DNA from 3 places in the Streptomyces sp. NPDC057428 genome. Region 3 is predicted to be linked to each of the others. Evidence: riboswitches for the same ligand, from Rfam matches in the RefSeq annotation. Region 3 holds a riboswitch; each other region holds the start of a gene.
What was found. A riboswitch is a leader RNA that binds a small molecule or an ion and turns the genes downstream of it on or off. The one in region 3 is predicted to bind cyclic di-AMP.
Positions count from the first base shown of each region.

Region 1: linked by a shared signal. The riboswitch ahead of ACFU5K_RS21610 (NlpC/P60 family protein) and the one ahead of ACFU5K_RS10660 (M23 family metallopeptidase) in region 3 are both predicted to bind cyclic di-AMP.
Region 2: linked by a shared signal. The riboswitch ahead of ACFU5K_RS07040 (C40 family peptidase) and the one ahead of ACFU5K_RS10660 (M23 family metallopeptidase) in region 3 are both predicted to bind cyclic di-AMP.

Region 1 covers NZ_JBHVCT010000058.1:9,752-19,286, forward strand. The annotation lists gene ACFU5K_RS21590 (LuxR C-terminal-related transcriptional regulator) at 1-172, shown strand, start outside; gene ACFU5K_RS21595 (GNAT family N-acetyltransferase) at 210-965, opposite strand; gene ACFU5K_RS21600 (NlpC/P60 family protein) at 978-2,048, opposite strand; gene ACFU5K_RS21605 (hypothetical protein) at 2,406-2,759, shown strand; gene ACFU5K_RS21610 (NlpC/P60 family protein) at 2,867-4,015, opposite strand; cyclic di-AMP (ydaO/yuaA leader) riboswitch at 4,014-4,206, opposite strand; gene pcrA (DNA helicase PcrA) at 4,467-6,905, shown strand; gene ACFU5K_RS21620 (M23 family metallopeptidase) at 6,907-8,598, opposite strand; gene ACFU5K_RS21625 (esterase/lipase family protein) at 8,837-9,535, opposite strand, start outside.
Region 2 covers NZ_JBHVCT010000011.1:74,995-84,529, forward strand. The annotation lists gene bioB (biotin synthase BioB) at 1-378, opposite strand, end outside; gene ACFU5K_RS07030 (8-amino-7-oxononanoate synthase) at 521-1,669, shown strand; partial or broken gene ACFU5K_RS07035 (LysE family translocator) at 1,906-2,037, shown strand; gene ACFU5K_RS07040 (C40 family peptidase) at 2,105-2,575, opposite strand; cyclic di-AMP (ydaO/yuaA leader) riboswitch at 2,579-2,775, opposite strand; gene ACFU5K_RS07045 (DUF3103 family protein) at 3,532-4,656, shown strand; gene ACFU5K_RS07050 (alpha/beta hydrolase) at 5,167-6,744, shown strand; gene ACFU5K_RS07055 (NAD-dependent epimerase/dehydratase family protein) at 6,838-7,866, opposite strand; gene ACFU5K_RS07060 (lysophospholipid acyltransferase family protein) at 7,953-8,666, opposite strand; gene ACFU5K_RS07065 (hypothetical protein) at 9,235-9,535, opposite strand, start outside.
Region 3 covers NZ_JBHVCT010000019.1:58,035-67,569, forward strand. The annotation lists partial or broken gene ACFU5K_RS10615 (transposase) at 56-259, shown strand; gene ACFU5K_RS10620 (hypothetical protein) at 320-598, shown strand; partial or broken gene ACFU5K_RS10625 (VOC family protein) at 1,119-1,449, opposite strand; gene ACFU5K_RS10630 (hypothetical protein) at 1,711-1,932, opposite strand; gene ACFU5K_RS10635 (hypothetical protein) at 1,992-2,138, opposite strand; gene ACFU5K_RS10640 (FAD-binding oxidoreductase) at 2,346-3,731, opposite strand; tRNA gene ACFU5K_RS10645 (tRNA-Met) at 3,992-4,065, shown strand; gene ACFU5K_RS10650 (MerR family transcriptional regulator) at 4,180-4,926, shown strand; gene ACFU5K_RS10655 (PP2C family protein-serine/threonine phosphatase) at 5,060-6,217, shown strand; cyclic di-AMP (ydaO/yuaA leader) riboswitch at 6,451-6,603, shown strand; gene ACFU5K_RS10660 (M23 family metallopeptidase) at 6,615-7,652, shown strand; gene ACFU5K_RS10665 (aldo/keto reductase) at 7,788-8,732, shown strand; gene ACFU5K_RS10670 (PrsW family glutamic-type intramembrane protease) at 8,775-9,535, opposite strand, start outside.

The sequences.
Region 1 (9,535 bases), on a different contig from region 3:
GCGCGAGGTGCTGCGGCTGATCGCCCGCGGCTACGCCTACAAGGAGATCGCGAAGCAGCTCTTCATCTCGGTGAAGACGGTCGAGTCCCACGTCTCGGCGGTGCTGCGCAAGCTCCAGCTTTCCAACCGGCACGAGCTGACCCGGTGGGCCACGGCGCGACGGCTGGTCTGACGGCCGGTCCGGCCCTGGGCGCGCGTGCTCGGGGCCCTCAGGCGGGATCGAGCGAGATGTTGAGCTTCTCGCCGACCCTGCGGTAACCGATGCCCGCGTAGATCCGCTCGACGTCGGGGCCGCCCGGCTCCAGCCAGACGGTGCCGAAGCCACGGTCGAACGCGGTGCGGGTCAGCCAGGCGGAGAGCGCGGCGCCGACACCACGGCGGCGGAAGGCCTCGGCGACGGCCAGTCCGGCCAGTTCACCGATGCCGGCGGCCGGGGCCGAGCAGCCGCCCGCACCCGCCGGCACACCGTCCACGGTGGCGAGAGCCGAGACGCCGCCGCCTTCCACCGCCGCGCGCAGCCAGGCGATCTCGCCGTCGTCCGGGCCGCCCTCGCCGCCGAAGCCCGCGTGCTGGACGGCCGCGGCCGCGGTGAACTCGGCGCCGGTGGCGGGTTCCGCGACGCGGAGTCCGTCCACCGGCTTGTGGGCGAGCAGTCCCCCGGCGGCGCAGGCCATGACCGGGGCACGGCTCTCCACGGTGAATCCGGCTGCCAGCAGCGCCGGTTCGACGGCCGGCGCCCACGCGGGAAGGAACTCCAGCCGGGGCAGCCGGTCGCGCTCGCGGAACGCCGCGACCAGGTCCGCGATCTCCCGGGCGGTGGGTTCGGCACCCTGGTCGGGAATGGCGTAGTTGGCGAACTTCAGTTCCCAGTCCGGGTTGTGCCGCACCGTGAAGGGCCCGACCCGGTAGTGGCCGGGGGAGCGGAGGGTGTTCGTACGCGCGTAGTTCTGGATGGCTGTGTCCATGAGCCGGGGAGCCTATGCGACGCGCGTCGCTCCGGCGAAGGGCATTTCCGAGATCGGCGCGATACGTACGGGTGCGCCGGGGCGTGGGGCGTGGATCATCTGGCCGCCGCCGATGTAGAGACCCACATGGGTGACCCCGGAGTAGAAGAACACCAGGTCTCCCGGAGCGAGTTCGGAGCGGGAGACGCGCTGTCCCGCGTTGATCTGGGTGTACGTCGTGCGCGGCAGGGACACGCCCGCGGCACGCCAGGCGGCCTGGGTGAGGCCGGAACAGTCGTAGGAGGACGGACCCGTCGCCCCCCAGACGTACGGCTTGCCCAGCGCACCGTAGGCGAAGTCGACGGCCTGCGCCGCGCGGGCGTTGGGGGCGCTCACCGAGCCGCGCGGCGTGCTGCGGTCCGTGCGGACGGCGCCACCGCCGTGCGAGGCGTCGGCGGCACGCTCGTAGTCGGCGCGCTGCGGGGCGGTGAGGGTGGCGAGGAGCTTGCGGGCCTCGGACAGCTTGGTGCGGACCGCGTTCTTGTGCTTCTCCAGGTCCGCCCGACGGGAGGCGAGGACCGTGAGCTCGTCCTCCGCCTCGGCCCGCAGCTGCGCGATGTCGTTCATCTGCCGGCGTACACCGTTGATCGCGCCTGCCTGGCGGTCTCCCGCCCGGTCCTCGAACGAGGCGCGTTCCAGGTACTCGTCGGGGTGCGACGAGAGGGCCAGCCGGACGGCTGGGTCGACACCGGCACTGCGGTACTGGGCGGTGGCGAACGCGCCCAGTGCGTCGCGGGCGGCGTTGAGGCGCCCGGTCCTGCGGGCCGCCTCGTCGCGCAGGGTGTCGAGGGACTTCTCCGAGGCCGCGGCCTTCTCCTTCGCGCCGTTGTACCGCTCGGTGGCGACCTCGGCGTCGTGGTAGAGCCGGTCGACCTTGCTCCTGACCTGGGCCGCGGTGAGCTGGGGGTCGGCCTGGGCCGCACCCTCGAAAGCCGCGGCGGACGCCGCGCCGGCAAGTGCGAGGGTGGCTGCGGTGCGGGCAGCAGGCCCGGTGAACAGGCGCTGCTTGGGCTTGCGGTGAGCGGCGGTGCGATGGGCGGCCACGGGCGTGGTGCGTCCTTCCGTTCGACTGCCCGCCGGGGAGACCGGCGGGCCCGCCCGGGTCCGCCGGCGGGCCACCACAGGGGGAGCGGCCCGCCGCCGGCTTTCCTGGCGGGGCGACCGGGGTGCCGCCCGGTACGGGGGCGGCGGTAACGAATCGGTCACCTGGGACGTGACGCTAAACCCGGGGCACGGGGAAGAGGTGTAATGACAGCTATTGCCCTCAGATGTAGTTTCGTTTCCGTCGAGTGACCGGGAAATTCAGCCGGAGCCCGGCAATTCGCACAGTCCTCGCGTCAGTTCATCGGTAAGTCATACCTGGCCGAAGAGTGCTGATATGGCCGGGGCTAGGCTGCGGCCATGGACGTACTCATCAATGTCGTCGTGGCCTTGCACATCATCGGAATCGCCTCCCTGCTGGGCGGTTTCCTCACCCAGGTGAAGGCCATGGGGGCGGGCACGGCCCGCTTCGTCCCCGCCATGCTCCACGGCGCGCTCACCATGCTCGTCACCGGAATCGCCCTCGTCGGACTGAACCAGGCCGACGACCAGTCGGTGAACAATGTCAAGATCGGGATCAAGCTCCTGCTCCTCGTCGTGATCCTCGCGCTGGTCTACGTGAAGCGCGACGACGAGAAGGCCGGCAAAGGTGCCTTCGCCGCGGTCGGCGCACTCACCGTCGCCAACATCTTCATCGCCACGCTCTGGACCTGAGCGTCCCGCGCGGACGCAGGAGGGGCCCGGGGACGATCCCCGGGCCCCTCCTGCGTGTCCAGCCTCCGTCGTGGGCCGTGCCGCCGCGTACGGAGAACCCCATGCCGTCATGCCGGGCGGACGCTCCCGTATATCGGCATGTAGTAGATCGACTCCTCGCGGACGCTCGCACCCGGCTTGGGCGCGTGGATCATCATGCCGTCCCCCTTGTAGATGCCGACGTGACTGATGTCGTCGTAGAAGAAGACCAGGTCACCGGGTTTCAGGTCCGCCGTCGCCACCCGCGTGCCGACCTTGACCTGGTCCCACGTCGTGCGCGGCAGGTCGACGCCGGCAGCCTTCCAGGCCGCCTGGGTCAGCCCGGAGCAGTCGTACGAGGACGGGCCCGTCGCACCCCACACGTACGGCTTGCCGATCTGGGCGCGCGCGAAGGCCAGGACCTTCTCGGCCTTCGTGGCGTAGCCGCTGCCGGAGTCCGTGCCGCCGGTCCCCGAGCCCGTGTCCTGCCCGGCGTTCTCCGGGGCGCGCTCGGCCTCCGTCTTGTCGGCGGCGGCCTGCTGCCGGGCCAGATCCTCGGCCTTGCGCTTCGCCTCCGCCTCCTTCTTGCGCTCCAGCTCGGCGAGCCGCGCCTTCTCCTCGGCGGTCAGCTCCGACAGCAGCGAACGCGCCTCGGTGAGCTTCGTCTGCACGTGCTGCTTGCTGGTGCGGAGCGTGGCCTGCGACTCGGTCAGCGTCTCCAGGCTCTTCGTCGCCTCGACGCGCTTCGCCGCGGCTTCCTTCTGCTGCGTACGGAACTCGGTGACCGTCTTCTGCTGCCGGCTGGTCATCCGGGCCATCAGCTGGTCCTGGTCGAAGTACGACTGCGGGTCGTCCGCCAGGAAGAACGTCGCAGTCGGGGCGATCGCGCCGCTGCGGTACTGGGCGGCGGCGTAACTGCCCAGCTCGCGGCGCGTCTCGTTCAGCTTGTCGGCCCGCTGGGCCGCCGCCTCCAGGAGCGCGTCGACCTTGGAGCGCTGCTCGGCGGACGCGGACTTCGCCTGGTTGTACTCCTGGGTCGCGGCACCGGCCTGCCGGTAGAGGGCGTCGACCTTCTTCTGCACTTCCTCGATGCTGGGCTTGGGCTGTGCCGGGGCCGCCGTCGCGCTCTGCGCGGAGAGCAGGGTGACGGAGGCGAGCGCCGCCGTCGTGAGACCGAAGGCAGGGGTGGTCGTGCGCACCCGGGTGCGCTGCTTGCGATGCGACGCCAAGGCCGGCATCTCCTTCCGTGGACCGCCTACCAGGTTAGCGATGGGGGTCCCCCAGGCCCTTCAGGCACTGGGGGGAGGGTTCGGGCGGAACGGAAGGCTGCCCTACGGTCCGGTGAAGACTGACCGATTCACCCCGGTGCTGCTTGTGGGTCCCCGGTTCCGGGCTCCTCACAGGAGTACGGATTCGGCGGGGGTGCCCGCGCGGCGTGGTTCGCCTCAAGTGGGTACGGGACACCCGTCGGAGCACGCTAACCAACCCGTGGTGCTCCTGTGAAGGATGGTGGCCGATATGCCCGATACATTTCCGTGACCTTCCGCGGGAGCCGGTCCGTCCGGCCGGCCTGTGCAGGCCGCCCGATCTCACGCACCGTGGCCGATCCGTCCCGGCGGGCGCACGGTGCGGGTCCGTGTGGCCGATCCGTCCCGGGCTGTCGGTGCGGCCGCCTAGACTCGTTAAGCGATGAGCAGCCTCTTTGACGACAGTTTCCTGACCGGCCTCCAGCAAGCTGAGGAAGGCCCCCCGCCGCCCCCCGAGGAGCACGCGCCCGAGGCGGTGCCGGAGGGCCTGTTCAAGGACGTCTTCGACGCCCCGCCGCCGCCCCGTGACGCGTACTACCGCGACGGCGCCCCGCGTCCCGTCGTCGACTCCGCGGCTCTGCTCGACGGGCTGAACACCGAACAGCGCGCCGCGGTCGTGCACGCCGGATCTCCACTGCTCATCGTCGCGGGAGCCGGGTCCGGCAAGACCAGGGTGCTCACGCACCGCATCGCGCACCTGCTCGCCGAGCGCGGGGTCCACCCGGGCCAGATCCTCGCGATCACCTTCACCAACAAGGCCGCGGGCGAGATGAAGGAGCGCGTCGAGGACCTCGTGGGTCCGCGCGCGAACGCCATGTGGGTCATGACGTTCCACAGCGCCTGCGTGCGCATCCTGCGCCGCGAGTCCAAGCTCCTCGGATTCACCTCGTCGTTCTCGATCTACGATGCCGCCGACTCCAAGCGGCTCATGGCGCTGGTCTGCCGTGATCTGGACCTTGACCCGAAGCGATACCCGCCGAAGTCGTTCACGGCGAAGGTCTCGAACCTGAAGAACGAGCTGATCGACGAGGAGACCTTCGCGGGCCAGGCCGCCGACGGCTTCGAGAAGACGCTCGCGCAGGCCTACGCGCTCTACCAGGCGCGGCTCCGTGAGGCCAACGCGCTGGACTTCGACGACATCATCATGACGACGGTGCACCTGCTCCAGGCTTTCCCCGACGTCGCCGAGCACTACCGCCGGCGCTTCCGCCACGTCATGGTCGACGAGTACCAGGACACCAACCACGCCCAGTACACGCTGGTCCGCGAGCTGGTCGGCCCCGCCGGTGAGGCCGACGCCCCGGGCGAGCTCTGCGTCGTGGGTGACGCGGACCAGTCGATCTACGCCTTCCGCGGCGCGACCATCCGCAACATCCTCCAGTTCGAGGAGGACTACCCGGACGCGAAGACGATCATGCTGGAGCAGAACTACCGCTCCACCCAGACCATCCTCTCCGCAGCCAACGCCGTCATCGAGCGCAACGAGAGCCGTCGCCCCAAGAACCTCTGGACGAACGCCGGCACCGGCACCCGGATCGCGGGCTACGTCGCCGACACCGAGCACGACGAGGCGCAGTTCGTCGCCGACGAGATCGACCGGCTGACGGACGCGGGGGAGGCGAAGGCGGGCGACGTCGCCGTCTTCTACCGCACGAACGCCCAGTCCCGTGTCTTCGAAGAGATCTTCATCCGCGTCGGGCTGCCCTACAAGGTCGTCGGCGGCGTGCGCTTCTACGAGCGCAAGGAGGTCAGGGACGTCCTGGCCTACCTCCGGGTCCTCTCCAACCCCGAGGACACCGTCCCGCTGCGCCGTATCCTCAACGTGCCGAAGCGCGGTATCGGCGACCGGGCCGAGGCGATGATCGACGCGCTGTCGATGCGCGAGAAGATCTCCTTCCCGCAGGCGCTGCGCCGGGTCGACGAGGCGTACGGGATGGCGGCGCGCTCGGCCAACGCCGTGAAGCGGTTCAACACGCTCATGGAGGAGCTCCGCACGATCGTGGAGTCCGGTGCGGGACCGGCGGTCGTGCTGGAGGCGGTCATGGAGCGTACCGGCTACCTCGCCGAGCTCCAGGCCTCCACCGACCCGCAGGACGAGACCCGTATCGAGAACCTCCAGGAGCTCGCCTCCGTCGCTCTCGAGTTCGAGCAGGAGCGCGCGGCGGACGAGGGCTCCGGGACGCTCGCCGAGTTCCTGGAGAAGGTCGCGCTGGTCGCCGACGCCGACCAGATCCCCGACGAGGACGAGGACGGCTCCGGTGTCGTCACTCTGATGACGCTGCACACCGCCAAGGGCCTGGAATTCCCGGTGGTGTTCCTGACCGGCATGGAGGACGGCGTCTTCCCGCACATGCGCGCGCTGGGGCAGGTGAAGGAGCTGGAGGAGGAGCGCCGGCTCGCCTACGTGGGCATCACCCGTGCCCGCGAGCGGCTGTTCCTCACCCGGGCGGCGATGCGGAGTGCCTGGGGCCAGCCCTCGTACAACCCGCCCTCGCGCTTCCTGGAGGAGATCCCCGACCAGCACCTGGAGTGGAAGCGCAAGGGGCCGATGGCCGCTGTGGCGGGACCGACCTCAGGGATCACGTCGTCCCTGTCCTCGTCGCGCTCGAAGTCCGGTCCTTCGGGATTCGCGACCCGGCGCACGTCCGAGAAGCCCGTGGTCACCCTGGTGGCGGGGGACCGGGTCACGCACGACCAGTTCGGTCTGGGCACGGTGACCGCGGTCGAGGGGTTCGGCGACCAGGCCAAGGCGACGGTCGACTTCGGCGACGAGCGTCCGAAGAAGCTACTGCTGCGCTACGCGCCGGTCGAGAAGCTCTGACTCAGTTCGGGTTGAGGCCGTGGCTGCGGAGCCACGGCATCGGGTCGATCGCCGAGCCGCCACCGGGCCGTACCTCGAAGTGCAGGTGCGGGCCGGTGGAGTTGCCGGAGCTTCCCGAGTAGGCGATGACGTCGCCCGCCTTGACCGAACCCGACCGGATCTTGGTCGTGCTGAGGTGGCAGTACCAGGTCTCCGTGCCGTCGGCCGCGGTGACGATGGCCATGTTGCCGTAGGCGCTGTTCCACTGGGTGCGCACGGTGCCGTCGGTGGCCGCCATCACGGGCGTGCCGAAGGTCACCGGGAAGTCGATACCGGTGTGGACCGACATCCAGTTCACCCCGGCCTGGCCGTAGGTGGCGCTGAGGCCGTGCTGCGAGACGGGCAGGACGAACTTGGGGCGCAGGGCCTCCCGGCGGGCGGCCTCCTCCTCGCGCTTCTTCTTGTCGGCCGCCTGGCGCTCCTTCAGGTCGAGGCGCTCCTGGGTGCGGCTGGCGCGGTCGGCGAAGTTCGCGGCGTCGGCGTTGAGAGCGGCCAGCTGGGTGTCCAGCTCGTTGTTGGCGACGGCCGTCCTGGTGGTGGCGGCGTCGGCCGCAGCCATCGACGTGGTGTCGTCCTTCGTCTCGTCGGCCCCGCCCATGCCGCCCACGGAGGCGGCGGCGATGCCCGCGACGCTCATGACGCAGGCGGAGGGCACGGCGACGGTGAGGAGCGCGGAGCGCTTCGCGGGAGTGCGACGACGTCCCCGGCTGCCGCCGCGCGTGGCGGAGCGGGTGACGGGGCGTAGGGCGGCGGCCCCCGAGTCGGTGGTCAGTTCGACGAAATCCGGGATCTGCGCGGCAGCCCGTGCTCCGGGAGCCTCGTCGTAGTCGTCGGTGTGCGCGGAGGCCGTGTCGTGGGCGGCGGCGGTCCGCGCGAGTTCGTCGTCGTAGGTCAGGGACTCGTCGTAGGTGTCGGGCCCGACGTGCTCCGAGGCGTACGGGTCGTCCTGCCCGTCGTGCACGGCCGGGGTCTCGTCGTGCGGCCCGGGGGCGTCGCAGGAGACGGGGGTGTCGTGCGATCCGGCGACGTCGTGAGCCGTGAACTCGCCCGTCTCGTAGGCGGACGGCTGGTGTTCGTACGCGGGATACGACGTCTGTTCGGGTGCGTACGCGGTGCTCTCGGGCGTGCCGCCGGTGTTCCAGGCGGTGGCGTCGTACGTGCCGGTCTCGGGTGCCGTGTAACTCTCGTACCCCGCGGTCTCGAAGGCGGGGGCGGTATACGTCCCGGTCGTGTAGGCCGTGCTGTCGAAGGTCGTGGTGGCGAAGGCGCCGGTGTCTCCCGCGGCCCACTGGTCGGCCCTGCCGGTGTGGTCCCAACCTGTGGTGTCCCACTGACCCGTCGTGTCGGCGGTGCCGTACTGGGCGGGGGCCGTGGCTTCCGGCGCCCAGGCGCCGGTGGTGTCGTAACCCTGGGGTGCCTGCGGATGGCCCTGGACGCCGTAGGCGTCGTACGGGGCCTGTTGGTGCGCCCCGGTGTCCCAGGCGCTGGAGTCGGTGCCGCCGTAGCCGACGTCGTGGACCGGGTAACCGCTCTCGTACGTCTCATGGCCGCCGTCGTGCGGGCCGGGCAGGTTCCCGAAGAGCGGGTCGGTGTCGAAGCTGCCGGTAGGGGTGTCGTAATCGACGTACCCGGCGTGGGGGTGCTGGTCGTTCACCAACTTCTCTCTCGCCTCGGCAGCAGGACCTGTTCCGGGGGTTGTTGAGGGGACCCCGGGGGAGCAGTGGCCGCGACTGTACCCGGCGGTACGCGGGGACGACAATCTTCGGCGGCCTCCAGCCGCACAGGAAACGGGCAATCGGCCGCCTTTCGGCGGGCCGAAGCCCCATGTTTGGCCCTACGTTCGAAATCTGTTCTATTCAATGGGGCGGTTCGTGACCTTTCGTCACTCCCGGTCACGCGGCGGAGGTGGTTCCCGGGGCGCTGATGACCGTTCCGTCGGACTCCAGTGCCTGACGGATCGCAGAAGCGACCGCCGGGTGCACGGGCAGCGCGAGATGGCCGATGCCGGTGACGCGCACGTTCACGGCGTCGAGGTCCGGGTGGTCCACACAGGCTGTCTCCACGGGAAGGATCACCCTGTCGAGTTCGCTCCAGAAGCTGACGAACCGTGTACGGCAACCGGGGGCGGGGCGACGCAGCTCCTCGATCAGGTCCGATCCGCTGCGCATCTGCCGCACGATGGGGTGCGCGCCGGCCAGCGGGGCGACGGCGGTGCCGCCGTGCGGGGTGCCGAGGGTGACGAGTGTGCGCACCCGACGGTCACCGCCCAGTCGTTGCACGTAGTACCGCGCGATCAGGCCGCCGAGGCTGTGGCCGACTATGTCGACCTCGTGGTGCCCGGTGCGGGCGCAGATCTCCTCGACGTGACGGTCGAGCAGCTCGGCCGCGGTGCGGATGTCGCAGGTCAGGGGCGAGTAGTTGAGGGATTCCAGATGGTGCCAGCCGTGCCTGGCCAGGGAGCGGCGGAGCAGCACGAACACGGAGCGGTTGTCGATGAAGCCGTGCAGCAGGACCACCGGCGGGCGCTCACCGATCGTCGAGGGCAGGGCGGGCGTGTCGGCCGGACGGGTGATTTCGTCAGGGGTGGGGCC
Region 2 (9,535 bases), on a different contig from region 3:
CGACACCCGGTCGACGTCCCGGTCGGTCGGCCCCCGGCCGCTGGCCACCAGACACACGCGCTTGGCGCCGCCGGCCACCCCGGCGGAAGCGGCCTTCTCCGCCTCGTCCGGCTTGATCCAGGTGTACTTGAGGATCTCGGCCTTGGAACCGAGCCGCTGCGAGCAGTAGGAGCAGTCCTCGGGGCAGAGCCCCGACTTCAGGTTGACCAGGTAGTTGAGCTTGACGCGCCTGCCGAACCACTGGCGGCGCACCTTTCCGGCAGCGGCCACCACATCGAGCAGTTCGTCGTCGGAGGTCGCCAGTACGGCGAGCGCTTCGTCACGGGTCGGCAGTTCGCGCCGCAGCCCCTTGTCCACCAGCGTGTTCAGCAGGTCCATGGCGTTGATCCTGACGTACGACACCGCCTCCGGCCAAGGAGGAACCGGACAGGACCGTCGGACGATGCTGTGTGTATTGCCACACCCTGGCCTGTTGCGCCCCGGGCTAGGGTCTGTGAACTGCCTACAAAGGGACCCGCTCATGTCCTACGCCCCGTTCGACTGGATCGACGACGAGACCCGCCGCCGCACAGACGCCGGACTCGTCCGGACCCTGCGCCCCCGGGCCTCCCGGACGGATCTGCTGGACCTCGCGAGCAACGACTACCTGGGGCTGACCAGGCATCCCGAGGTCACCTCCGCCGCGGCTGACGCAGCACGTGAATGGGGCGCGGGAGCCACCGGTTCGCGGCTGGTCACCGGAACCACCGCGCTGCACGCCCGCCTCGAACGCGAACTCGCCGACTTCTGCGGCTTCGAGGCGGCCCTGGTCTTCTCGTCCGGCTACGCGGCCAATCTCGCCGCCCTGACCGCGCTCACCGGACACGACTCTCTGATCGTGTCCGACGCCGGCAACCACGCCTCGATCGTGGACGGCTGCCGGCTCTCCCGGGCCGCCACCGCGGTCGTGCCGCACGCGGACCCCGAGGCCGTGCGCAAGGCGCTCCGGACGCACACGGGACGGGCTCTGGCCGTGACCGACTCCGTCTTCTCGGTCGACGGTGACGCAGCCCCGCTGGCGCCCCTCGCCGAGGCATGCAGGGACGCGGGCGCAGCCCTCCTGGTGGACGACGCACATGGTCTGGGCGTGCTGGGGGACGGCGGGCGCGGCGCCCTCGCCGCCGCAGGACTCGCGGGCGGGGAAGGGATCGTCGCCACGCTCACCCTCTCGAAGTCACTGGGGAGTCAGGGTGGAGCGGTGCTCGGGCCGGACAGGGTCATCTCCCATCTGGTCAACTCCGCCCGGACGTTCATCTTCGACACCGGTCTCGCCCCGGCGGCTGCCGGCGCGGCCTCCGGTGCACTGCGGCTGCTGCGCCGCGAACCCGGACGAGCAGGCCGGGCGCGGGAGGTGGCCGCCGAACTTCACGGCCGGCTGACCGCCGCCGGGCTCACCGCGGTGCGCCCGGACGCGGCCGTCGTCTCGGTCCGCGCACCGTCGGCGGAATCCGCGGTGCGCTGGGCCGCGGACTGCCGTGCCGCAGGCCTCGCGGTGGGGTGCTTCCGGCCGCCTTCGGTGCCGGACGGGATCTCGCGACTCCGGCTGACGGCCCGGGCGGACCTGACGACGGCGCAGATCGAGTCCGCGGTGGCCACGATCGTCGGATCGGCGCCCCCGCAGGTCAGCTGAGGTCCCCCGACGCGGTCACCGCGGACCCGGCGGGCGTGGAGTCCGGTGACGAAGGATCGGTGTGCCACCAGCCGCTCCCAGTGGCCAGTGGGACCATAGGGAAGCAACCGTCACCTTCCGAGCGACCCGGTCTCGGTGTGCGCTGGGCCGTCCCGGCCCAGACCTGACCGGGGTTCACGGCGTGCCGGTCCGGCCGAAACCGCTCCGCAGCAGCGCCAGGAGCGTCGTGGCGGCCGCTCGCGCTCATCTGGAAACCGGCCGGGGACCGCCTCCGCAGGTGGCTGCGCCGGCCGCGTACCGCCCGCGCTGTCGAGGGCGGCGGCGGCGCGGCGTTCACCGCGCTGGGACTCGTGCTGGTGACGGGTCCCTGCCGCACTGGGCCAGGTGAGGAGCGGTGCCGGCGTCAGAGGTGCCGGCACCGGGCGGGCGCAGGAGTCAGCGGACCCTCCCGTACCAGACGCTGTTCGACCAGATCTTCTCCAGCCGGACCACCGCCCCGGTCTTCGGTGAGTGCCAGATCCTGCCGCTGCCGGCGTAGATCCCGACGTGGTAGACACTGCGCCCCGCGTGAAAGAAGACCAGGTCGCCGCGTTTCCGCTGCGACCTGGAGATATGGCGGGTCTTGTTGTACTGCTGCTGCGCCGTGCGGGGAAGTTTCTTGCCCGCTTTCCGGTACGAGTAGAGCGTCAGCCCGGAGCAGTCGAACCGGTGCGGACCCGCGGCGCCGTATCTGTAGGGCGCGCCCTTCTTGGAGGCGGCGATGTCGAGAGCCCTTGTCGAACGGCTCGCGGCCTCGGCGTCGTCGACGAAGCCCGGGGCCAGCATCGTGGTGCCTACAGCGAATGTGAGAACCGAGGCCGTACCGACCCGGGCGAACAGAGACGGGACATGAACCTGCGCAGTCATGCGCAACCCTTCGTCAGCCGCCTGTGAAGGATGACCTGTCGGGTTCGGGCTGGCGAAGTTGCCCGGCCGCGCTAGGCGGCTTCACCCCGAGGGCCGTCCGGATGTCCGGGCGGCCCGTTGTGCTCGGGTCCTCCACTCCTGCCGATCCACTCCTGTCGACCAGGCATCCGGACAGCGGCAGGACTCGGCGTCCGCCCGGACCGCCCCGCCGCGGTGGCGGGGGCTTGTCGTCCCACGGATCTTTACGCACGCACTGCCGGATTTCCTCGTTGAAGCTGCGATATGTGAGAGTCGTCACCACTCATCCGTTCGGGTGGACGGGGCTGATCCGGGCGGCCGGCGGCTGTGCCGGACCAGCCCCGTACCAGCGGCGGAACGACAGATTCCGTTCAGTGTCCGTGCTAGTTGCGCAAGTTGGGCTGTCCCTCGGGTGGGGGACCTTCTACGCCGAACGAGCGAGGAAAACTCATCGGGTCGTCGGGCGTGTCGGCGCGGGACGCCGAGAAGGTCCTGTTTGTCGCAACCTCACCTCAACGCACCAAACGTGGGGGCCGTTGAGTCGCCGTTCCCGACCGGCGGTTTTCGGCTGCGGAGTTTGGACGTGTTCGCGTCTGCCGCCCACCCGCGGGCCTGCGTCGCCGGCAAGCGCAGGCAGATCAACGTCAGGACCACCTCCCACGGGATCACCTCGCGTTTTCTCCCACGCCAACGGCCAGAGAGCCGCCACGAGCTCTGACCGGCCAAGCTGACGACTCCACTGAGGGGGATCACCGCGGTACTCGGGTACCCGAGCGCCATCTACACATCCCCCTGCCTCTATCCGGACGGCACTCTTGTCGGAATGACACGGCACCGTCATGCTTGGCCCGGCCGGTATCTACTCGCATAGATTCCGGCCTCTTCTCCGCCCTGGCCGTACGTCCCATGCGTTGCACGCTCCCAGGAGGAATGCTCTCGTGAGACACCACCACACTCGTCGGCGCGGCGTTGTGCCCCTCATCGCCGCCTGTCTGCTGGCCCTGCCGGCCGCCCAGACCGCCACCGCGCTCCCCGCCACGGAGGCACCGCGAACGCAAGTACCGTCTTCCACCGTTACCGAGACGGAAAACCAGGCCGCCCGCGCCATCGCCACATCACTGTCGGACTCCACCTGGCGCGCCCGGATGCGCGATGCCGCGCTCACCTCCGATGAGTTGGCTGTGACCGCCCTCGCAGGCAAGGCTCCCGGCCGGCTCCAGGCCGCCCTGATCAGAGCCGACCGACGGATCGCCACCGCCAAGGGTCTGGACCCGGGGGTCGGCTCGCTGCTGCGGCTGAGACTCGGAGCCGATTCCATGCGCGGCGCATTGGCGGCCGGTGCCACGCCGTGGGTGGCCGCGAGCGCCGTCGATGAGGACGCCCGCACTGTCACGGCTTACGACAGCCTGGGCCGGACCCACATACTCGACGCTGGTGCGGTGCCCAGCCACCCGGTGTACATCGTCGACATCGACGCATCCAAGGCCCTCGCGGCGGGGCTCAAGGTGCTCAACGACGAGCTCAGCCGTCAAGGTCTGACCTCACCCGCCGAGACGCCGTCGGCTGCCACTTCGGGGTTCTGGACCACCCGCATCTCGGAGATCAGGCTCTCCGACGACGAGGAGCCCTGGGTCAAGGGTGACGCAGAGATCTACACCCTCGTCACAGGGTTCGGCCTTGACGGCAAGGTTCGGGTCGACCCGGTCGACATGCCGTACCTGGACAACGACGGAACCACATACCGGCCGAACCAGATCCTGGTGAACTGGTCCAACTACAAATACAACCTGGCCGACGCCGTCATGATGGAGGAGGACGGGAGCACCAATTACCGCGACTTGGCCAAGGCCATCGCCGCCGTTCTGCTCACCGTCACCGATCAGGGTGTATACGTCCCGCTGGTCAACGCCGTGCTGGACGCCATTCCCGATGACTGGTGGACCGACGACCCCGACTATGTCGACTCCTGGTACACCCTGGCACAGAGCGATAACGGTATCCGGTACGGGGCACGCGGCAACGGCTGGATGGGCGTGCAGCCGTACTACGTGGAACAGTTCTGACACCTGGTACCGAGCGGAGTTGTGCGGCGTGAAGTCGGGGGTGCGCCCTTCCACAACGACGGCGGCAAGACATCCCGACAGGCCTGGGTCCGCTAGGCGATGTCGCCGGTAGTTGCCGGGCGGGGACATAGTTCCCGCCCGGCACGACTCAGCGGACGTCGTGCAATTGGGCTCAGCTTTCGCCGTGCGGTCTGGCGCCGGTGGGCGATAGCGATGACGGGTGAGCTTGCTGTGCCTGCGCGGCCTTGAGTTCGACTGCGCCCGAGCCCGGCAGGGTGTCCAGACCGTGTGGCGGTTCGGCGAAGAACTGCGCAGAGAAGCCCCTGAAGGGGTCAAAGCACCCCTCGAGGGCCTGAGTTCGCTCAGCGGGACAGCGCGCACCGGCTATTGGTTCGGTAAAGAAACAGGTGTACGCCCTGTTCTCAGCAACCTCACAGACGAAAGGATCTGCCGGACGCACGACCAACGGCGCCGTCATCGGCGGCGCATCACCTAGGGGGAGGTGCCACTTTGAGACGCACAGCACTGCTCGGTTCGGCCGGCACTCTGATCGCGGGCACGCTCATAGCGGGCGCGATAGCCGCACCGGCCGCCGGTGCCGACGGCCGCCACCACGGCGACCGCGAGGCGCGCGGGGTGCAGACTGCCGCCGCCAGGGCCGCCAGGGCCGGTATCGACTGGAAGGACTGTCCGGCGGACTGGGCGATCGCCGCTCCCATCCAGTGCGGGTGGGTCAGCGTCCCACTCGACTACAGCAAGCCGGACGGCAAGCAGATCAAGCTCGCGGTCGACCGGCACACCAGCACCGGCACGAAGGCCGAACGGCAGGGCGCCCTAGTCTACAACCCCGGAGGCCCCGGCGGCTCCGGAATGGCGTTCCCGAAGCGCATCGTGACCAAGAACCCCCTCTGGACGAACACCGCGAAGTCGTACGACTTCGTCGGCTTCGACCCGCGCGGGGTCGGCCACTCGGCGCCGATCTCCTGCATCGACCCGCAGGAGTTCGTCAAGGCCCCGAAGGCCGACCCGGTTCCCGACAGCGAGGCCGACAAGCGGGCACAGCGCAAGCTGGCGGCCGAGTACGCCGACGGCTGCGCCGAGCGCAGCGGTCAGATGCTGCCGCACATGACCACCCCCAACACCGCACGCGACCTGGACGTCATCCGTGCCGCGCTCGGTGAGCGGAAGCTCAACTTCCTGGGTGTCTCCTACGGCACCTACCTGGGCGCGGTCTACGGGACGCTCTTCCCGTCGCACGTACGCCGCATGATCGTGGACAGCGTCGTCGACCCCTCGACGGACAACATCTGGTACGAGGCCAACCTCAACCAGGACGTCGCCTTCCAGATGCGCTGGGACGACTGGAAGGCCTGGGTCGCCAAGAACGACGCAGCGTTCCACATCGGGAACACGCCGGCGAAGGTCGAGCAGGCCTGGCTGACATTGCGTGCGGCCGCCAAGAAGAGCCCGATCGGTGGCGTCGTGGGACCCGCCGAGCTCATCGGCTTCTTCCAGAGTGCGCCGTACTACGACTCCGCCTGGGCACCCACTGCGCGGGTCTGGAGCGCCTACCTGGGCGGCGACACCCAGGCCCTGATCGACGCCGCGGCACCCGACCTGTCGGACACCGCGGGCAACATCAGCGCGGAGAACGGCAATGCCGTGTACACGGCGGTCGAGTGCGCCGACGCCAAGTGGCCCACCAGTTGGAAGAAGTGGGACCGCGACAACACGAGGCTGCACCAGGACTACCCGTTCATGACCTGGGCCAACGCCTGGATGAACCTGCCCTGTGCGACCTGGTCGGCCAAGCAGCAGCGCCCGTTGGAGGTCCGAACCGGCAAGGGGCTCCCCCCGGTGCTGATCGTGCAGTCCACGCGTGACGCCGCCACCCCGTACGAGGGCGCCGTCCAGCTGCACAAGCGCTTCAAGGGCTCGCGTCTCATCACCGAGAAGGACGCGGGATCACACGGCGTGACCGGACTGGTGAACCCCTGCATCAACGAGCGGGTGGAGACCTACCTGCTCACCGGGGAGACCGACAGGCACGATGTGACGTGCACCCCGCACGCCACGCCGAAGCCGTAACACCCCTCTGGACGTGGGCGGGCGGCCGATGTTTCCCGGCGGTCGCCCGCCCACCCCGGTGGGCGCTCACGCTCCCCAGCGGGCCCGGGCCGCTCATGAATCCGGACGGTACCGCTCCAGCCAGGCATCCTCGGCCGCGTAGTCGAAGAGCGCCTCGCCGTAGGTGCGTGCCATCTTCGGGAAGGCCTGCCACCACTCCCGCCCGTCCAACCGCGCCGCCAGCCATTCGACGGTCTCCGGCAGCGACCGGACGTAGTCGGTCACGGGGCGATAGCCCAGCGCCCTCCCGGCCGCGGCCATGTCGTAGACGACGGGATGCGCACCGCTCCACGGTGTCTCGCCGATTCCGCCTCTGGGCGGAGGACCCGCCACCAGCACCGTTTCGGTCTTCAGCCCGAGCACGTCGTCCACGGCCACGCCGATCTCGGCGACGGTCGGCGCGTCCGGATCGGCCGCGTTGAGGACCCGTGAGGCCGGCCGCGCGGCGGCGAGCCGGATGAGCTCGGCGACGTTGGACACATGGACCGGATGGAACCGACTCAGCCCGTCGTGGGCGAGTACCCGCCGCCGGCGGCCGTCCATCAGCCGCTTCACGAAGTAGAGCTCGCGCGGTGTGCGGCAGTGCTTCCCGTGGACCGCTCCGGCCCGCAGGAAGGTCACGGGCAACGCGGCGCCCAGCGCCAGCAGTTCATGCTCCAGCAGCACCTTCCGTGTCCCGTACGTGGCGTCGCCCGGGGCGACCGTCCGCTGCGACTCGGGGATCGGCACCGGGCAGCGCGGGAAGCCGTCGGGCTCACCCTGTGTGTCGAAACTGCGGCCCCGGTCGTCCTCGTACACCGCGCCGCTGGATATGACGACCGCGGATCCGGTCCGGTCGGTGAGGGCCGCCAACTGCGCCGCGTGACGCCGGTCGAACGCGACCATGTCGACGAGTACGTCGCATCCGTCGCCCAGCGCGGCCTCCAGCGCCCCCTCCTCGCCACGGTCGACAGCCACGACGCGGACATCGTCGTGCCATCCGTCATCACGGCCGCCACCGCGCGAGGCCGCTGTCACGTCCCATCCGTCCTCGGCCAGGGCACGCACGGCGACCCGGCCGATCTGTCCCGTGGCGCCCAGCACGAACGCTCGTCCTTTGCTCATACGGAAGACGCTACGGCGCATCCGGCGGCCGGACCAGGCGGATCGGCTGCCAGCAGATTTCCCGCTCAGCGTGACCGGCGTGGGAACTTCTTGGGCTGGTCGGTGGCTTGGGCCGCCTTCGCCTTGACCGCGTACTCGTCGACGTACTCCTGCCCGGAGAGACCGAGGATGGCGTACATGATCTCGTCGGTGACCGCCCGGATGGCAGCCTTCTGGTCCTCCAAGCCCGCGTAGCGGGAGAAGTCGAGCGGCTCGCCGAAGCGGATCGCGACGCGCTTCACCTTGGGCATCTTCTGTCCGGGCGGCTGGATCTCGAAGGTTCCCACCATCGCGCACGGGATGACCGGGACCCCGGCCTTGATCGCCATCACCGCGACGCCGACCTTGCCCTTGTAGAGCCGTCCGTCGTGGGACCGGGTGCCTTCCGGATAGATGCCGAGCAACTCGCCCCTGCTCAGCACTCCCAGCCCTTCGCGGATGGCGGCCTGTCCCGCTTCCTTGCCCGAACGGTCCACGGGGATCTGGCCGATGCTGTGGAAGAAGGCCGCGGTCAGCTTCCCCTTGACGCCGGGGCCGGTGAAGTACTCGGCCTTCGCGAGGAAAGTGATGCGCCGCTTGAGGATCGCGGGCATCAGGAAGTGGTCGGAGAAGGACAGATGGTTGCCCGCGACGATGGCCGCACCGTCGTCGGGAATGTGTTCCAGCCCCTCGATGCGGGGCCGGAAGACCAGCCGCAGCAGGGGGCCCAGCACGACGTACTTCAGGACGTAATAGAACACAGCTTCTCTCCTAGCCTTCTTGACCGGGCTGGTGGCCGCGTTCTGCCAGGTCACGCATGATGTTGTCGCTGGCAAGGTCCGGTCGGACCCCCGTCGGCTCCTCGCCGACCTACCCCGATGCGTCCCCTCGGTATGGGCCGGACCGTCTCCGGTGATCGATCGTAGCCGTGTTCCAGTTGCCTCCAAAGGCTCTGGGAAGCAGATCGTTCCGATCGTGTGCGGACGGCCGCGAGAGGGTGCCCAGGTGAGCACGCACCCGGGCCTGGGCAGTACGCTCCGCGGGTGGCGCCCCGTCACCTGACCTGAAAGAGCGTCACGTCACGCTGCCTTGTCGTGTGCCCACCCAGGCTCTGGGAAGCAGACATGACGCCCGAGCGGCGGCGCCAGGTCCTCGGCCGCCCTGAGGCGCCGGAGCGGCGGCGCTCCGGACCGAGCAGGTGTGTGGCGCCGAGATCGGGTGTGGATCTCCCGGCGGGGACGGCGCAACCTCCGGGAAGGGCCGCAGGAACAAGGCGGAGCAGCCGAGGGTTTCAGCCGGGCCGGCTCACCCCGGGTTCCGGGACAATCCTCAAGTGCGGCGGCGGGCGCGGCCGGTGGCCTTGCCGCCCGACCGCGCTGCCGCGCTGCCGGCCTTCCTCGCCGCAGGCTTCGCGGAGGACGCCTTCCTTGCCGCTGTCTTCTTGGCGGGGGAGGTCCTTCTCGCCGGAGCGGTCCTGTCCTTCGTCTTCGTACCCGAGCGCGGCTTGTCCGCACCGCCGGCGTGTCCGGCACCGCTGGACTTCGAGCGGCGTCGCTCGGGAGCCCGGTGCGGACTCCTGGTGGGTGCGTGTTCCTCCCCCTCGCCGTGCGGCTCCGTCTCGGTCCGGGCG
Region 3 (9,535 bases):
TACACCGCCGGCAGAGATGCCGCGAGTGCGCAAAGCGGCAGCCCCGTGCTGGTGCTACTTCTGCGATCCGGCCAGTCCATGGCAGCGCGGTTCGAACGAGAACACGAACGGTCTGCTCATGCAGTACTTTCCCAAGGGCACCGATCTGTCCGTCCACGGCCGTGAGCGCCTCGATGTCGTCGCGGCTCAGCTCAACGGCCGCCCACGCAGAGCGCTCGACTGGGAAACCCCGGCCGAGCGCCTGCGTCAACTGCTCTGAGCATCCGGCCAAGGAGGCCGATCCCGCACCGGACACACAGACCAGCCCTAAGGTGATGGCATGGCAGCGTCAGAATGGGAACGACTCACCCAAGCCCGGGCAGGCCAGCGCCTGAAAATTGCCGCGCGGCACATCATCCGACGCCCTCTGCTGATCACCGGTCTCATCAGCGTGCTCGTTCTGTACAACCTGCTGAAGGACACCCTTCCCCTGGCCTACGGGCTCGCAGCCCCGGCCATGACTGTCCTGGTCATGGCCAGCATGGGCCGATACCGCAGACCGCCCGAGGACCCGACACCCGAAGATGCTTCACTCCCCGCCGACACCGACGGGAAGTGAAGCAAGACCCCTCAAGCGTCGGTACACCACTACGAACGTGTTGCAACGACTGCTAGAAACCACCTTGGAGCCGCGCACCCCGGGCATTCGACGTCCGGCACCGTGCGCAGCGGCTGACCTCTACTGCCTCCTCCCTACATAGCTCAGGACGTTCGCAATCCGTGCAGGGGCCCCGGGTTGCACATGTTGTCCCAGTTACTTTCGACGGTGCCCTGGCTGCGTGAGCGATGCGTGAGCGATGCGTGAGCGGACGTCCTGACACGGCACGCACAACCGCGGATCGAACAACAGAAGCCGTCCCTCTGACCAGGTACTTCCGGACCAACGGGGAAGCCCACGGAAGTCCCGGCAGAACACTGCCGGGACTTTTAATCCGTTGGTTGTGGGTTCGAGTCCCACACGGCCTACCGATCGACCGGGCGGGGGAAACCCCTCCGACCTGGTACCGAGCGCCCCTTCCGGTTCGTCCGGAAGGGGCGCTCCGTCGTTCCCGGGCTCCCGGCCGCGCCGCTGTGCGGTGTCAGTGTGCGAACTTCTCGATGGCCGCCGCGGTCACGGGGGTGACGAAGTTGACGAGGTTGCCGTCCGGGTCGCGGAACAGGAGCGACCGGTTGCCCCAGGGCGTCGTGGTGGGCCCCGTCACGAAGTCGGTGACGAAGGCGGTCAGCCTCTGGTGCACCCGGTCCCACGTCCTCGTCCTCGACGAGGAACTCGATGATCACGCTGTGGTTGTCCGCGGGGCGGGCGGAGCCCGGGGCGAACAGCGGGACGGTACGGGTACCGGCGATCGGCTGCGTCGTGGCTCTCGTGGCTCTCGTGGCTCTCGTGGCCGCCGCGGTCGCCGCCTTCATCCCGGGCCTGGTCCGTCCCGGCGCGAGCGGCGACAAGGCCGGCCCGGCCACGGCCGGCAAAGTGTCCGTCCGAGCTCGACCCCGTCACCCGGAGCGCCCCGACCGGTCGACCCGGTCGGGGCGCTCCGGCGTTCCGCAACGTTTCCGCCGCACGGGCATCGACCCGGCTTTTGGGCGACGTACGTCCATCACGTGCCCCGCCGCCGTCTCATGCTCCCCGGGCCCCCCGGGGTGCCCTGGGGCCCGCCTACGGGGCAGCCCTCAGTCCAGGCCTTCCTGGCGCAGTGCGTACATCAGGAGGAACGTCCGGTAGGCCTCTGCGGACACGTCCACGCAGACGTCAGGCCGGTTGGTCCACGTCGACGTGTTGTCAAGGGCCCGTCGGCAGGCCGCCTCGGCCTCGGCCTCGGTGGGGATGTTCGAGATGAACGCGGCGATCAGCAGGACCACTGCGAGGACGACCACGCCGATACGGATGCGCATGGCCGTTCAACGACCGTACGGCCATGCCGGTCACTCACGGCAGGCCTGCGGCCGTCCGGTCACTCGGGCTCGTCGGTCACCGGCGGCAGGTCGGGCTCGATGAACAGGCCGGCGTACTGCGGGCTGGGCATCGGGGTGGCGGTGGCCGCGTCCGCGGTCGCGCCGTCGGAGTGCCGCTGGTTCGAGCGGGCAGGCATGTCGGTCATCTCGGTGTCCTGTATGTGTAGGTGTGCGGTGAGCCCCGTGACCGAGCCGTTGGTGTGCGTGGCCGCAATGGTCCCGACCGGTAGGGCGACGAAGTGCCGCTACCGGTGCCGCGCCGCTCCGGGGGCGTCCGGATCATCATGCGGTGCATGCCGACTGTAACCCTCCCAGCACGGCTTTCCCTCGGAATTGCGAGCCCGGCGTCACGGTCAGTGCCGCGGTGCGGGCTCGATGTTCTGGTTTGCGTGGAAGAGGTTGTGCGGGTCGTAGTGCTGTTTGACCTTCGCCAGCCGGTCGTAGTGGCCGCTGTAGGTGGCGCGGACCCGGTCCGGGGACTCACCGGTGCCGAGGAAGTTGACGTAGGCGCCGCCCATCGAGTGCGGGTGCAGCGCCTCCCAGTATCCGACTGCCCAGTCCCGCAGTGCGGAGGCGTTGGCCGGGTCCGGGTCGACGCCCGCGATGACACCCGACCAGACGGCGTCACGATAGGCCCACGCGGTGTCGTCCGCTCCGACCCGGCCCGCGGCCCCGTCGACCGGGTAGAGGTGCATGAGCGACTGGCCGGTGGGGAGCTGCTCCGCGAAGGCCGCGTGCACGTCGACCGCGTCGTCGGTGATCCTGTCGAAGAAGTCACCGCGCCAGTACCACTGGAGCCCCGCGGGCAGAAGTGCGTCGAACATGGTCTGCAGCGCCGGGTAGGGCATCGGAGCCGTGAAGTGGAAGGCCGGCGGCGCGGGCTCGTTGACCACGGCGAGGGTCTCCTCCAGGGCTTCGGGATCGGCCGTGGAGGACCAGACGACACCGCACATCTTCTGTCCGTGGATCTCCACGGGGAAGGGCGGGCCGGGGGGAACGGACAGCGAGGCGAAGAAGCCGTACAGGTCGTCCGGCGCCTGCGGCAGGAAGTCGCGGTACCAGCGCATCACGTCCTGGAAGTGCTCCAGCGGCCATACGGTGATCCCGACGCCCACCGTGTCCACCGGGTGCAGCTCGAAGTCGAACGATGTGACGATTCCGAAGTTCCCGCCGCCGCCGCGCAGCGCCCAGAACAGATCGGCGTTCTCACTCGGATTCGCGGCCACGAAGCTGCCGTCGGCCAGGACGACGTCGGCGGAGACCAGGTTGTCGACGGTGAGGCCGTACTTGCGGGTGAGGCAGCCGTGACCGCCGCCGAGCGTGAGGCCTCCCATTCCCGTCGTGGACATGATGCCCGACGGGGTGGCGAGGCCGAAGGCGTGCGTGGCGTGGTCGAACTCGCCCAGTGTCGCGCCGCCGTCCGCCTGGGCGGTCTGGGTGGCGGGGTCGACGCGTACGCCGCCCATGGGGGAGAGGTCGATCGTGACCGCCCCGTCGACGACGCCCAGGCCGGGGCCGCTGTGGCCACCGCCCATGACGGCCACGTCCAGGCCGTGCTCACGGACGAAATCGACGGCCGCCATGACGTCCGCGGTGTCGTGACAGCGGACCACCGCTGCCGGCCTTCTGTCGATCATGGCGTTGTAGACCGTGCGCGCCTGGTCGTACGCCGGGTCGTCCGGGCCGATGACCGGGCCGCGCAGTGCGGTCCTCATGGTCTCCAGCGTGGTGCCGTCCATGGCCGTCTCCTCGCGAGCGTGCGCCCGGCCTCCCCTGGCTCCATCTCGTCGGGTGAGGCTGCTGGGCCGAAGCCGGCACCTGAGGATGCCGCGCAGACGGGACCGAACACCGAATGTCGTGTCCTTCAAGCGTCGCGCCGCCGCGCAGGGCCCGCAATCGTGGAGGGCGGCGCCCACCCCTCGGGGCAAGGGCGGACGGCACCGGTGGGGAAAGTGGTCGGAGCACCGTCCCGGATGGCGTAGAGTTGCAATCACAACGACGCGGGGTGGAGCAGCTCGGTAGCTCGCTGGGCTCATAACCCAGAGGTCGCAGGTTCAAATCCTGTCCCCGCTACTGAAGACAGAGGCCCGGATCCTTATCAAGGATCCGGGCCTCTGTCGTGCGTCGGACCGGCCCGAGGGTGCCGGGCTTGACCTTGACGTTGCGTAAAGATCTAGCGTTTCCGGCATGGAGTGGTCCATCCAGGAAATCGCCCGGCGAGCCGGCACCACCAGTCGCACGCTCCGGCACTACGGAGACCTCGGTCTTCTCGTGCCGAGCCGCAAGGGTGCGAACGGCTACCGCTATTACGACCAGGGCGCACTGGTCAGGCTCCAGCGCATCCTGCTGCTGCGGGAGTTGGGGCTCTCGCTGCCCGCGATCAAGGCGGTACTCGAGGGGCAGCGGGACACCTCCGTGGCGCTCCGGGCCCATCTGCGCCTGCTGGAGCAGGAGCGGGAGCGCATCGGACGGCAGATCGCCTCGGTACGGACCACTCTCCACAGGACCGAGGAAGGGGAGGAACTCATGGCCGGGGAAGTGTTCGACGGCTTCGACCACACGGCGTACGAGCAGGAGGTCGGCGAGCGGTGGGGCCGGGAGGCGTACGAGCGGGGCGACCGGTGGTGGCGCGGGCTGAGCACCGCCGAGCGTGCGGCGTTCCAGGACGCGCACGACGTCATCGCCCGCGACTACGGTGCGGCGAGTGCCGCCGGTCTGGAAGCGGGAAGCGACGAGGTGCAGGACATCGCACGGCGGCACTGCGAGTGGCTGTCGGTGACGACGGAGGTCACCCGTTCGTATGTGAGCGGGCTCGGCGAGATGTACGCCGCCGATCCACGCTTCGCGAAGAACTACGATCGCCACGGGGACGGAACCGCCGTCTTCGTACGGGATGCACTGACGATCTACGCTCGGCACCGGCTCTCCGGCTGACCCCCGGAGGAACGTGGCGGCGGTGCGCTCCTTCCTTCGGCCGATGAGCGGTCGCGCCACGGCGCGGCTCCGGCCGGCCGGGTCGGGGCGCGGTACCGTCCGCAGCCGTGGGCGGACGGGCAGGAGTGCACAGGTGGGGAAGCGGGACGTACGGCAGGGGCGCGCACAGGGGAACGAGCGGGCGCGCAGGCTCGTGCGTCTGTTGCCCCCGCTGATGATCTGCTGCGGCGTGGTTGTCGACCTCGAGACCCCGCCCGAGGTCAGCGCCGTGCCGCTCTTCGCCGCGGCACCGCTGATCGCCGCTCCCTTCTTCTCGCTGGCGTCCACGATCCGCGTCGGCGTGGCGGCGATCCTCGTCGTCCTCGCCATCCGCGTCTCCGACGGCATGCTCGCCGACGTCGTCCCGATCACGGACCTGCTCACCCTGGTCACCGTCGCCGGGCTCGCGCTCGTCATCAACCGTGTCGTACAGCGCGGCAACGAGCAGCTGGCTTCGGCGCGGGTCATCGCGGAGACCGCGATGCGCGCGGTGCTCCCCGTGCCGGAGGACCGGATCGGCGGTCTGCTGGTCGCGGCGCGGTACGAGGCGGCCCAGGCGGACGAGTTCGTCGGCGGTGACCTGTTCGCCGTCGCGGACACGCCGTACGGGGTGCGGCTGGTGGTCGGGGACGTGCGGGGCAAGGGCCTGGACGCGGTGGCGGCGGTGGCCGTCGTGATCGGCGCCTTCCGGGAGGCGTCCGAACAGGAGCTCTCGCTGGAGGGCGTGGTCCAGCGGCTCGAGCGGGCGCTCGCGCGGGAGAGCACGCGGCGGGGCGGGCTGGACTCGATGGAGGGGTTCGTCACGGCCGTGCTCGCCGAGATCCCGGTGGGTGCGGACACGCTGCGGGTCGTCAACCGCGGACATCCCGAACCTCTGGTGCTCCACGCGGACGGTGCGCTCGACGTCCTGAGGCCGACCGAGCCCGCCCTGCCGCTCGGGATGGGCCTGGACGCGTGGCCGGACCGTGCGGACGAGTGGCCGCTGCCGGCCGGTGCGACCTTCCTGGCGTTCACCGACGGACTCTCGGAGGCGCGGGACGCCGACGGGGTCTTCTACGATCCGGCGGCCCGGCTGCGCGGCAGGATCTTCCCGGGGCCGGAGGAGCTGCTCTCGGCCCTCACCGACGACGTCCGGCTGCACACCGGGGGGCGGTCGACGGACGACCTCGCGTTGCTCGCGGTCGGGCGGCCGTCCAGGCGGCAGCAGGGGCGACGGAAGACGGTGAAGATCGTGGGACGGGATCGTGAATGACCGAAGACGACCGTCCGTAATCAAAGGGCGTCGCTCCGCAGAACATGTGACGTAACGTCAGAGACTGCTGTGCGCGTGAGGGGTGTGCAACTCGCCCGTTTGAGGCCGATTGGCCCCGTGAAGTCCGGGCCGGGGCCGTGAACGATCTGTGGGAACCGCTTGGTATCGGACCCGCATGTCTATTAACGTTCGATAACGCAGCGCGGTTGTCCCAGTCGTCGCCAGAGGCGGCACCGTGCGCAGCGCCGAATCCCGCAAGGGAACCGGGGAACCACCTACATGGGGTGAATCGGACGCCTGACTCCCGCGAGGGACGAAGGGGCCCGTAGGAGACCTTCCTGCTCCGAACCCGTCAGCTAACCCGGTAGGCGAGAAGGAAGGAAAGGAGTGCGCCCACGTGGCGTCAAATCAGCCTGCCCCCGAGGCTCCGGCACCCTTCAGGCCCGCCGGTCCCGGCGACCAGGGCAGGACGTGGGAGGAATGGAACCCCACCGAGGAGTCCATCCGTCCCGTACGCGGCAAGCACCGCGTAGCCAAGCAGCGCGGTCTCGCCCGTAGCTCCACCGTCCTCGGCGTCGGTGTCATCGCGGCCGTCGGCGCGGGAGGCATGGCCACCGCGCAGAGCAAACCGCCGGTCTCCATCTCCCTTCCCGATTCCATCGCTGACAATCTTCCCGACGCCAAGTCCTTGCCCGGCGTGGGCGCTTATCTGTCCGGCGACACCGATCAGGGCGGCACGGTCACCGCGTCCTCTCCGCTCACCACGGCCGGCATCACCGCCGCCGAGGCCGAGCAGGGCACCACGGACGCCGGCGAGGCGCTGCGTGCCCGCATCCTCCAGCAGGCCGAGCAGCAGCAGGCCGGGGCCGAGGCCGAGGCCAAGGCGACGCAGGAGAAGGCGGCGGCCGAGGAGGCCGCGGCCCAGGCCGCCGAGCAGCAGAGCGACGCGGAGGCCAAGGCCGCCGCGAAGAAGAAGGCCGACGAGGAAGCGGCGAAGAAGAAGGCCGAGGCCGAGCGCCTCGCCAAGCTCGCCCTGAGCTTCGCCCTCCCGACCTCCTCGTACACGATCACCTCGACGTACGGCCAGGCCGGTTCGATGTGGTCCTCCGGCTACCACACCGGTCTGGACTTCGCGGCTCCCACCGGCACCCCGGTCAAGGCCGTGCACAGCGGCACGGTGAAGTCGGCGGGCTGGTCCGGTTCCTACGGCTACCGCACGGTGCTGGAACTCGACGACGGTACCGAGATCTGGTACTGCCACCAGTCGTCGATGGACGTCACCGCCGGCCAGAAGGTCAGCACCGGCGACACCATCGGCCGCGTCGGCGCCACCGGCAATGTGACAGGTCCGCACCTGCACCTGGAGGTGCACACCGCGGACGGCTCGGGCATCGACCCCATGAACTGGCTGCGCAGCAAGGGCCTCTCGATCTGAGTGCCCGCGCCGGCACACGGCGCACCCGCACTCCGGCGGCCCTGGCGCACAACCCCCCGACGCCAGGGCCGCCGGTCCTTCACGGTGCGGGCGGCGAGCGGAATACGCGGCTCCGCCGATGTGTTGAGCTGAGGCATGACATCACTGCGCCCGCTCGGAAACTCGGGCTTCCAGGTCTTCCCCCTCGCTCTCGGCGGCAACGTCTTCGGCTGGACCGCCGACCGGGACACCAGCTTCGCCGTCCTCGACGCGTACACGGCCGCCGGCGGCAACTTCATCGATACCGCCGACTCCTACTCGGCCTGGGTCCCGGGCAACGAGGGTGGTGAGTCGGAGGCGGTGATCGGCGCGTGGCTGTCCGCGCGTTCCCGCAGGGAGGACATCATCGTCGCGACCAAGGTCGGTGCCCACCCCGAGTACAAGGGGCTGTCGGCGGCCACCGTCAAGGGGGCGGCCGAGGCCTCGCTCCGCCGGCTCGGTACCGACCACATCGACCTGTTGTACACGCACTTCGACGACGAGACGGTCCCCGTCGAGGAGATCATCAGCGCCCTCGACGAGCTGGTGAAGGCCGGCAAGGTCCGGGAGATCGCGGCGTCCAACATCAGCCCGGAGCGGCTCAAGGCCTCCCTGGCGTTCTCGGAGCGCGAGGGCCTGGCCCGCTACGTCGCCCTGCAGCCGCACTACAACCTCGTCTCGCGCGACACCTACGAAGGCCCGCTCCAGGACACCGCGGCGGCCGGGGGTCTCGTGTCCGTCCCGTACTTCGCGCTCGCCTCGGGCTTTCTCACCGGCAAGTACCGGCCGGGGGCGGCCGTCGAGAGCGCGCGGGCCGAAGGCGCGGGGAAGCACCTGGAGACCGAACGCGGCCGCAAGGTACTCGGGGCGCTCGACAGGGTGGCTCAGGAGCACGGGGCCGAGATCGCGACGGTGGCGCTGGCCTGGCTGGCGTCCCGGCCGACCGTCGTCGCGCCGATCGCCTCGGCCCGCACGGTCGAACAGCTGCCCGCGCTCGTGGCGGTGGCCGGACTGGAACTGACGGAGAGCCAGCTGGCCGAGCTCACCGAGGCCTCGGCCTGAGAGGTCCTGGCACCACCTGCCCCGGCTCGCGCGTCCGGGCGTTCAGTGCGGGGGAGTCCCGGGGGGCGGGGCGGAACGGGGGCCGTGCTCCAGGTAGGGGTTGTAGCCGCCGTAGTGGCGGTGCGGCGCCGGAATCTGCTGCGGGGCCGGAGCGCCGTGAGGGGGCCGGCGGGGGAACGGCACCTGCGGGGGCCGCCCGTCGGCATGCATCCGGCCCGTCATGCGGGCCGCGTTCGCCAGCGCGGGGCCCGCGACCTCCCGGCGCTGCCAGAGGTGGTGCAGCAACTCCTGCTCCCGGACGGCGAAGTCGGCGCCCGCACCGTCGTGACGGGCGCGCCGGCGCAGCATGGCCAGGGACGTCGCGAACGACTCGTACTCCGCGACCGCACGGGCGGCGTCCCTGCCCCGGGCGCGGTCCTGGGAACCGTGCCAGTGCCGTGCCATGTCGCGGGCCATTCCCCGTGCCCGCATCGAGGCGAGTGCGGGCGGCTCGGCGGGGCCGAGCCAGCCGGCCGCCGCGTACACCGGCAGCTCCGTGGAGAGCGTGCGCAGTTCCCGCTGGCGGGACCAGACGGCCAGCCAGGTCACCAGGCCGAAGCACGGCACCATGAACGCGCCGTACACCGCGTAGAAGCCGTACGGGCCGAAGGACGACGAGCCGTTCCAGAGGGCGTGCATGCCCATGGCCATGGCGAGTCCGAGCAGCGGCAGCAGCACCCGGCGCACCCGGTGGCGCGCGCCGCCCAGCGCCGCGAGCCCGAAGCCGATGCCGGAGAGCACCGTGAACAGGGGGTGCGCGAACG